DNA from 2 places in the Rhizobium sp. TRM95796 genome. Region 2 is predicted to be linked to the other one. Evidence: predicted binding sites of a transcription regulator. Region 2 holds the regulator's gene; the other holds the start of a gene.
The links. The regulator LexA, encoded in region 2, represses DNA repair genes until DNA is damaged. The targets are predictions, from matches to a motif close to TGTTCNNNNTGTGTTCNG.
Positions count from the first base shown of each region.

Region 1: the regulator LexA is predicted to act here: its motif matches at 1,502-1,519, upstream of OCK01_RS03500 (ribonuclease T2 family protein).

Region 1 covers NZ_JAOXHE010000001.1:724,469-728,887, reverse strand. Annotated here, with positions in the region: gene OCK01_RS03510 (TerC family protein) at 1-312, opposite strand, end outside; gene OCK01_RS03505 (alpha/beta fold hydrolase) at 399-1,355, opposite strand; gene OCK01_RS03500 (ribonuclease T2 family protein) at 1,582-2,295, shown strand; gene ettA (energy-dependent translational throttle protein EttA) at 2,409-4,058, shown strand; gene OCK01_RS03490 (ArsR/SmtB family transcription factor) at 4,265-4,419, shown strand, end outside.
Region 2 covers NZ_JAOXHE010000001.1:136,851-141,269, forward strand. Annotated here, with positions in the region: gene OCK01_RS00705 (methyl-accepting chemotaxis protein) at 1-76, shown strand, start outside; gene kdsA (3-deoxy-8-phosphooctulonate synthase) at 138-980, opposite strand; gene OCK01_RS00715 (VOC family protein) at 984-1,850, opposite strand; gene OCK01_RS00720 (hypothetical protein) at 2,003-2,236, shown strand; gene lexA (transcriptional repressor LexA) at 2,417-3,139, shown strand; gene gmd (GDP-mannose 4,6-dehydratase) at 3,398-4,419, shown strand, end outside.

The sequences.
Region 1 (4,419 bases), 590 kb from region 2:
GATGAGAAAGACGCCGCCGAACAGAACGATCAGCGAATGGCCGCTGACGGCGGCGGTGAAGAAACTCGTATGCGCCTCCCAGAGCGGCGCCTGGAACATGTCGATCAGCTTCAGGACCACGAAGAGAAGCACGATGCGCAGGCCGATGGCCAGGATGATGCCGGTGCGACGAACATAGGCCTCGCGGGCGGGATCGACCTTCTTCGCCTCGATCGAAATATAAAGAAGATTGTCGAAACCGAGCACGGTCTCGAGCGCGGTCAGGATCAGGAAGGTGATCAGGCTTTCGAAGGTGAAGAGGTTTTCGAACATCGGCAAGGGGTCCCCATCGGCCATTTTGTCGCGGCCATTGATACTGGTCCGGCTCGCGAAGGCAAGGCGCGGCGGGAAGGAAAAGACTATGGGGCGGTATCGGTTCCCGGCTGATTTGCGGAAATTACCGCGTCCAGCCAGGCGACGAAATTGCGCATGGCTTCGTCCCGTCCAATCTCGTTCAACGTCTCGTGCCGCATGTTTCGATAAACGACCGTGGTCAGGCGGTTTGCGCCGCTCTTTCTCAGGCGGTTTTCCAGCCAGATCATGTCGGCTCCCCGAGCCGTCGCCGGATCTTCGCCACCGCCGACCAGATAGACCGGCAGATCTGGCGGAAGACGCGCGAGGCGGCTCGGATCACCGCCCTGCCGCGACAGCGTCATCAGATCGAGCCAGAGCGACACCGACGCCGCAAAGCCGCATCGGGGATCGGCGACATAGGCGTCGACCTCGGCGGCGTCATGGCTCAGCCAGTCGAAATCGGTGCGGGCGTGGGGAATGCTCTTCGCCCAGGCGTCGAAGGTCGCCTTGGGGCCGATCATGCTCGGCACGTCGGAGCCCTTGAAGAAACGCTCGGCCTTGATCGCCAGCGTGCCCAGCGCTCCGGCGGCGCCGGGATTGAGCTTGCTGTTGAAGATGGCGAGGGCGGCGTAGTCGCGTGGGCGCTCCTGCACGGCATTCATGGCGATCATGCCGCCCATGGAATGTCCGAACAAGGCGACCGGCAGACCCGGATGCCGCTCGGCCACCAGCGCCCTGATCGCGGCGACATCGTCCAGCACCTTGGCTGCGCCGTCCTTTGCCGCGAACCGTCCGAGCGGCGCATCGGGCGCGGTGGTCGAACCGTGGCCGCGATGGTCATGGGCGTAGACGTGATAGCCGCGCGCCGCGAGGAAGGCGGCGAACCGACCATAGCGCCCGGCATGCTCGGCCAGGCCGTGGCAGATCATCACCACTGCCCGCGCGCGCCCGTCCGCCATGCGGCTGCGCAATGCGATTTCGGCGCCTGCGCGCGCGATCATTTCCGCCGTTTCGAATGCCATGATCTGTTCTCCGGACGGTTGCTGCGCCGATCGCGCCTCAGCTCTAACCTGCCGCGAAAAAAAATCCAATCCGAGTCAAATCGTTATCGGTTGCATTTTGTAGGTCTCGATTTTCTGGATTGTAAAATCTAAAGATGTATTCATTATGTTCTCTTAGTGTTCACATGGACTTTAGGAAACCGTTATGTGCGGGCGCAAAATAACTTCAACGATCGCTAATATATTGATGCTTTTTCTTTCGCTCATCGCAAGTTCGCTCCTGGCGGCGGAAACAGAGGCGCCGGACCGGACGGTGATGGCGCTGGGTCTATCCTGGCATCCCGCTTTCTGCGAAGGGCAGCGCAAGCGGCCGGAATGCGCCGATGGCGCGGCGGACGGGCTGTCGGCGAGGCAATTTTCTCTCCACGGTCTCTGGGTGCTGCGCAAGACCTATTGCGGCGCGACCGAGGCTCTGAAAACCGCTGACAAGGCCGGCGACTGGTTGAAGATGCCCGCGCTGGCGCTCGATCCGCTACTGGCACGGGATCTGGCTGCGGCCATGCCGGGCGTCGCCTCGGGCCTCGACCGCCATGAATGGGTCAAGCACGGGTTGTGCTCGGGCGGCCTCGCCGACGACTACTTCCGACGCGCGCTCGGCCTGACCGCCGAGGTCAACCGCTCGGCGGTGGGCGCGCTGTTCGTCGCCAATATCGGCAAGACGCTGGACGAGGCGCAGATCAAATCGGCTTTCGACAAGGCCTTCGGCGCGGGCAGCGGCGACAAGGTGAAGATGCGTTGCCGCAAGGATGGAGGCCGCCGGCTGATCTCCGGCCTGTCGATTGGGCTCGGCGCCGAAAAAGACGGCGAGAAAGGCCTGGGAATGGCGGCGCTGCTCGCCCGCGCCAAGCCGACCAAGTTCGGTTGCCCGTCCGGAATCGTCGACGCGGCCGGCCTGCAATAGGCTGTGCGCCGAGCCGGCCTCGGCTGGGAGCGATGGCAAAACGGCGTTGCCCCTGAACGGGAATTGCCCTACATAGCCCGCAATTCCCGAATTCCGTTCATCGAGGTTATGGCATGGCGCGTCAATTCATCTATCACATGTCGGGGCTGACAAAGGCCTACGGCGCCAAGAAGGTGCTGGAGAATGTTCATCTCTCCTTCTATCCGGACGCCAAGATCGGCATCCTCGGCCCCAACGGCGCCGGTAAATCGACGATCCTGCGGATCATGGCCGGTCTCGACAAGGAGTTCACCGGCGAAGCCTGGATCGCCGACGGCGCCACCATCGGCTATCTGCCGCAGGAGCCGCAGCTCGACCCCAACAAGACGGCGCTCGAAAACGTGATGGAAGGCGTGGCCAAGAAGACGGCCATCCTCGAACGCTACAACGAACTGATGATGAACTATTCCGACGAGACGGCCGACGAAGGCGCGGCGCTTCAGGACATCATCGACGCGCAGAATCTCTGGGATCTGGAACAGCAGGTCGAGATGGCGATGGACGCATTGCGTTGCCCGCCGGGCGACGCCGACGTCACCAATCTGTCGGGCGGCGAACGCCGACGCATCGCGCTCTGCAAGCTGCTGCTGTCGCAGCCCGATCTCTTGCTGCTCGATGAGCCGACCAACCATCTGGACGCCGAGACGATCGCCTGGCTCGAAAAGCACCTGCGCCAATATCCGGGCGCCGTGCTGATGATCACCCACGACCGCTACTTCCTCGACAATGTCACGGGTTGGATTCTCGAGCTCGATCGCGGCCGTTCGATCCCCTATGAAGGCAATTATTCCGCCTATCTGCAGGCCAAGGCCAAGCGCATGCTGCAGGAAAATCGCGAGGAAGCCTCTCGCCAGAAGGCGATCGCGCGCGAGCAGGAGTGGATTTCGTCGAGCCCCAAGGCGCGCCAGGCCAAGTCCAAGGCGCGTATCCGCTCCTATGACGAACTGGTCGACGCGGCGGAAAACCAGCGTCCCGGCGACGCCCAGATCATCATCCCGGTCGGCGAACGCCTGGGCCAGGTGGTCATCGAAATGGAAGGCGTCTCCAAAGGCTATGGCGATCGCCTGCTGATCGACGGCCTGTCGCTGAAGCTGCCGCCCGGCGGCATCGTCGGCGTGATCGGTCCGAACGGCGCCGGCAAGACGACGCTGTTCCGCATGATCACCGGCCAGGAGCAGCCGGATACCGGTTCGATCCGCATCGGCGAGACGGTGCATCTCGGCTATGTCGACCAGAGCCGCGACGCGCTGGACGGCAACAAGACCGTCTGGGAGGAGATCTCCGGCGGGGCGGAAGTCATCAAGCTCGGCAAGCACGAAATGAATTCGCGCGCTTATTGCTCGACCTTCAATTTCCGCGGCGGCGACCAGCAGCAGAAGGTCGGCAATCTCTCGGGCGGCCAGCGCAATCGCGTCCACCTCGCCAAGATGTTGAAGTCCGGCGGCAACGTGCTGCTGCTCGACGAACCGACCAACGACCTCGACACCGAAACGCTGGCGGCGCTGGAAATCGCGCTGGAAAACTTCGCCGGCTGCGCGGTGATCATCAGCCACGACCGCATGTTCCTCGACCGCCTGGCCACCCATATCCTGGCGTTCGAAGGCGATAGCCATGTCGAATGGTTCGAAGGCAATTTCGAAGACTACGAGCAGGACAAGGTGCGCCGCCTCGGCGCGGACGCGCTCAATCCGAGCCGCGTCACCTATAAGCGCCTGACGCGCTGAGACGCTTCCTCGAGACGCTTCGGAAACCCCCGGCCCGCGCCGGGGGTTTCTTTTTGTGCGGGCATCGGAATTTGACAGGCGTCAGGTCCTAGGGCCGCGATCGTTTCGAATGTGACGGAAAGTTTTCTCCGCGCGCCATTTGATTTTCCTCTTGCGCCATCAATGAAAACATATAAAGATATGTTTATGTCTTGATTGGGTGTTGCATGGCTAATGATCGCGGCTTCTCGCTGAACAGTCTGGTGGAAATTCTCAAAGCCTCGGCCGAGCCGACGCGGCTGCGTCTGCTGGTGCTGCTGTCTTCGGGCGATCTCACCGTCAGCGATCTTACCGAAATTCTCGGCCAGTCGCAGCCCCGCAT
Region 2 (4,419 bases):
CGGCCGGATCGCCAGCGCCTTCACCGGGCCGAGACAGGCGGCGGCGCAAGGCGGCGGCAATTGGGAGGAATTCTGACCGCCGCAAAAAACACTGGCCGGACGGGTTCGGCCAGTGGCGACAACCGCGAAAAACGAGGTCAGCCCTTGGCGATCGCGTCCAAAGCCAGCAGCTTTTCGAGCAGCGCCGGCATGTCCGGCAACTTGACCATGTTCGGACCATCGGACGGGGCGTTGTCGGGATCTTCATGGGTCTCGATGAACACGCCTGCCACGCCGACCGCCACGGCCGCGCGCGCGAGAACCGGCACCATGGTGCGGTCGCCGCCGCTCGATCCGCCCTGACCGCCCGGCTGCTGCACCGAATGGGTCGCGTCGAAGATTACCGGCGCGCCCATGGCGGCCATGATCGGCAGCGAGCGCATGTCGGAGACCAGCGTGTTGTAGCCGAAAGAAGCGCCGCGTTCGCAGAGCAGCGCATTGGGATTGCCGCTGCCGTTGATCTTGGCCAGCACGTTCTTCATGTCCCAAGGCGCGAGAAACTGCCCCTTCTTGACGTTGATCGCCCGGCCGGTCTTGGCGGCGGCCACGAGCAGGTCCGTCTGGCGGCAGAGGAAAGCCGGGATCTGCAGGATGTCGACCGTGGGCGACACGAGCGCGCACTGCTCTTCCGTATGGATGTCGGTCAGCACCGGAAAGCCGTATTCGGCCTTGAGATCTGCGAAGACTTCCATGGCCTTTTCCAGCCCGATGCCGCGCTTGCCGGTCAGCGAGGTGCGATTGGCCTTGTCGAAGGAGGATTTGTACACCAGGCCGATGCCGAGCGCATCGGCGAGTTCGACGAGTTTGCCGGCGATCATGAAGGCGTGGTCGCGGCTTTCCATTTGGCAGGGACCAGCGATGATCGACAGTCGGCCGGAATTGGAAAACGAGACCTTGCGGGAGCCTTCGCCCACCGTCACGGTGCTGTTGTTAGCGGTCATGAGTCATACCTCCGAAAATGCGAACGCGACGCCCTGCCCCGCCAAGGGCGGTACGAGCCGCAGGGGTCCGCGCCTGAAATAGCCGATGCCCGCACGCGTCAATATCGTGTCGAGTTCGACCATCGATGCCACCGAGAACATGATGAGACCACCCGTCAAGCCGGCATCCTCATGCAATTCGAGGCCATAGGTGTCCACAAATGCCGCCGGCGTCAAGACGGTCAGTCGCGCGCTCGCGAAAGACAGGCCATCGCCGCTCGCCGAGACGGTCGCGTCGCCACATGTCACCACCCGGAGAAATGACGAGACGTCGTGCGGATGCCGATGCACGAAGACCGCCTCGCGGATGCCGAGTACGCCGTTGTCATGGTCGGTCAGCGTCGTCCGACCGTTCGGGGGAACGTTGATGCGCTGGCAGGTGAAGGCGAAGACGCCGCCGGCGGGATCGGCCCCGGCGAAGGCCAAGCGAAAACCTGCCACCCCGCTGCTTCCATCCGGCAACACCATCGACCGCGAAAAATCCAGCATCTTTCCGGCCGAACACCCGTTCTCCGCGAAGGCGACGTGGTCCGAAGCGGCGTCCGCTGTTCCATAGACGACCGCCGAAAAGCCCTCGGCGCCGCGCGCGTCCCGAAAGGTGCGATCGCCGAGAACGAAGCGGTTGCCGGCTGCGGCGGCGTTTTCATAGCCATCTCGGTCGATGATCGCGAGCGGCTCCAAAAACGTCTGATCGGCGAAATAGACGCAGCAATTGCCGGTGCCGAACGGATGCAGTCCGTCTGGAGCGACCGTGAAGCCGAGCGCGGAAAGACGCTGCCTCGCCGTGATCAAATCGGCGACGGGCAGCACGAGGTGATCGAGCGGGCGCATGGGCGATGCCTTTCTGTTGCCGCGCCTCTCGCACGGGTCGGCGACGGAAGACAAGCCGCGAGACGTTTTCTTATGTCGCACCGGAAACGAATCGGCGTCGACGCGGTTACGAATATGCCGCCGAAGAGCGGACATTCCCAAGGAGACACCCGATGAAAAGACTCGTCAACCTCTCGCTCGCTTCCGCGCTCGCGCTCGCCAGCCTTTCAGGCGTCAGCCTGGCGCAGGACAACAACAATGGCGGGGCAAATTCCGGCGCTCAGAGCGGCCAAGCTGGAAAAAGCGGCGCCGGCGACAACAACGACCCCACCAGCACATCGCAAAACTGCCGCGACGACGCCGCGACTTCCGGCACCAACTGCCAGACCGACACCACCGCCCAGTAGAAATCCCATCGGCCTTCGGCGCGCCATGCGTCGGAGGTCGTCCCGGGCGGTATTCGCTCGGGCCCGGCTTAACCCGGGGAACCCCGCACCCAGCATCCGGGAAAACGCTTGCAGAACATAAAAAGAACAGATACCGTCTGTTCCAGATTTGTTTCTTGTGCGATTCCCGGGGGCGCGCCGATGCTGACCAGAAAACAACAGGAATTACTGCTGTTCATTCATGAGCGCATGAAGGAATCGGGTGTGCCCCCGTCCTTCGACGAAATGAAGGATGCGCTGGATCTCGCCTCGAAATCCGGCATTCATCGATTGATCACCGCGCTCGAGGAACGAGGTTTCATCCGGAGACTTCCAAACCGGGCGCGAGCGCTGGAAGTCATCAAACTTCCGGAGGCCTATTCGCCGAGCCTCAGGCCGCCGGCGGCGCGAGGTTTCTCCCCGAGCGTGATCGAGGGCTCTCTCGGAAAGCAGCAGCCGCAGACAGCGCCGAAAGCGGCGGCCAATGACGAGACGGGCTCAAGCGTAACCGTGCCCGTGATGGGTCGGATTGCAGCGGGCGTGCCGATCTCCGCGATACAGAACATCACGCACGACATCGCGGTGCCGATGTCGATGCTGGGCGCTGGCGAACATTATGCGCTCGAGGTTCGAGGCGACTCGATGATCGAGGCCGGCATTCTCGACGGCGACACGGTCATCATCCGCAATGGCTCGACCGCAAGTCCCGGCGATATCGTCGTCGCTCTGGTCGACGACGAGGAAGCTACGCTCAAGCGCTTTCGCCGCAAGGGAGCGTCCATTGCCCTCGAGGCGGCCAATCCAGCCTATGAAACACGCATTTTTGGCCCCGACAGAGTGAAGGTGCAGGGTAAACTGGTCGGCCTCATTCGTCGCTATCACTGAGAGAGCCGGAGACGGCCGGCGTCGTTTTTTCGGTTGTTATCCATAGCGGCTCGACTTCTTTCGGAACCGTTGCAGTTTCTCGCGCATTTGAATATGCAAAGCGTCGTACGGCCTCTTTTTTGTTAAATGGGGCCGCCTGACGAATGTTCTTGTCGACGAATTTCAGCAGTCGTCGTGCTTGACATTTTACCGCCAGAATCCCTGCTTAGCGGCTCTGGCGGCGCATCTGCGCCATCACACTGTTTCTGGGAGACTGCATTGAGCGACAACAAGAAGAAGGTAGCGCTGGTAACCGGCATCACCGGCCAGGACGGAGCCTATCTCGCGGAACTCCTGCTGAGCAAGGGCTACATTGTCCACGGCATCAAGCGCCGCTCCTCCTCCTTCAATACGAGCCGCATCGAGAACATCTATCAGGATCCGCATGAGGCCGACCAGCGCTTCATCCTGCATTACGGCGATATGACGGACTCGACCAACCTGATCCGCATCGTCCAGGAAGCCCAGCCGGACGAGATTTACAATCTCGCCGCCCAGAGCCATGTGCGCGTGTCCTTCGAGACGCCGGAATACACCGCCAATGCGGACGGCATCGGCACGTTGCGCCTGCTGGAAGCCATTCGTATTCTCGGCATGGAGAAGAAGACACGCTTCTACCAGGCTTCGACCTCCGAACTCTACGGTCTCGTGCAGGAAGTGCCGCAGCGCGAAACGACGCCTTTCTATCCGCGCTCGCCTTACGCAGCCGCGAAACTCTACTCCTACTGGATCGTGGTCAACTACCGCGAAGCCTATGGCATGCACGCCTCCAACGGCATCCTGTTCAACCATGAGAGCCCGCTGCGCGGCGAAACCTTCGTCACCCGCAAGATCACCCGCGCCGCCGCCGCCATCCGGCTCGGCAAGCAGGAAAAGCTCTATGTCGGCAATATCGACGCCAAGCGCGACTGGGGCCATGCCCGCGAATATGTCCGCGGCATGTGGATGATGCTGCAGCAGGAAGAGGCAGACGATTACGTGCTCGCCACCGGCGAGACCACCGAAGTCCGCCAGTTCATCACCTGGGCCTTCGAGGATGTCGGCATTCATCTGGAATGGAAGGGCGAAGGCGTCGACGAGAAGGGTTACGACACGCTGACCGGCAAGGTCGTGGTCGAGATCGATCCGCGCTATTTCCGCCCGACCGAAGTCGAGCTCCTGATCGGCGATCCGACCAAGGCGCAGACCAAGCTCGGCTGGAGACATGAGACGCCGGTGCGCGAACTCTGCCGCGAAATGGT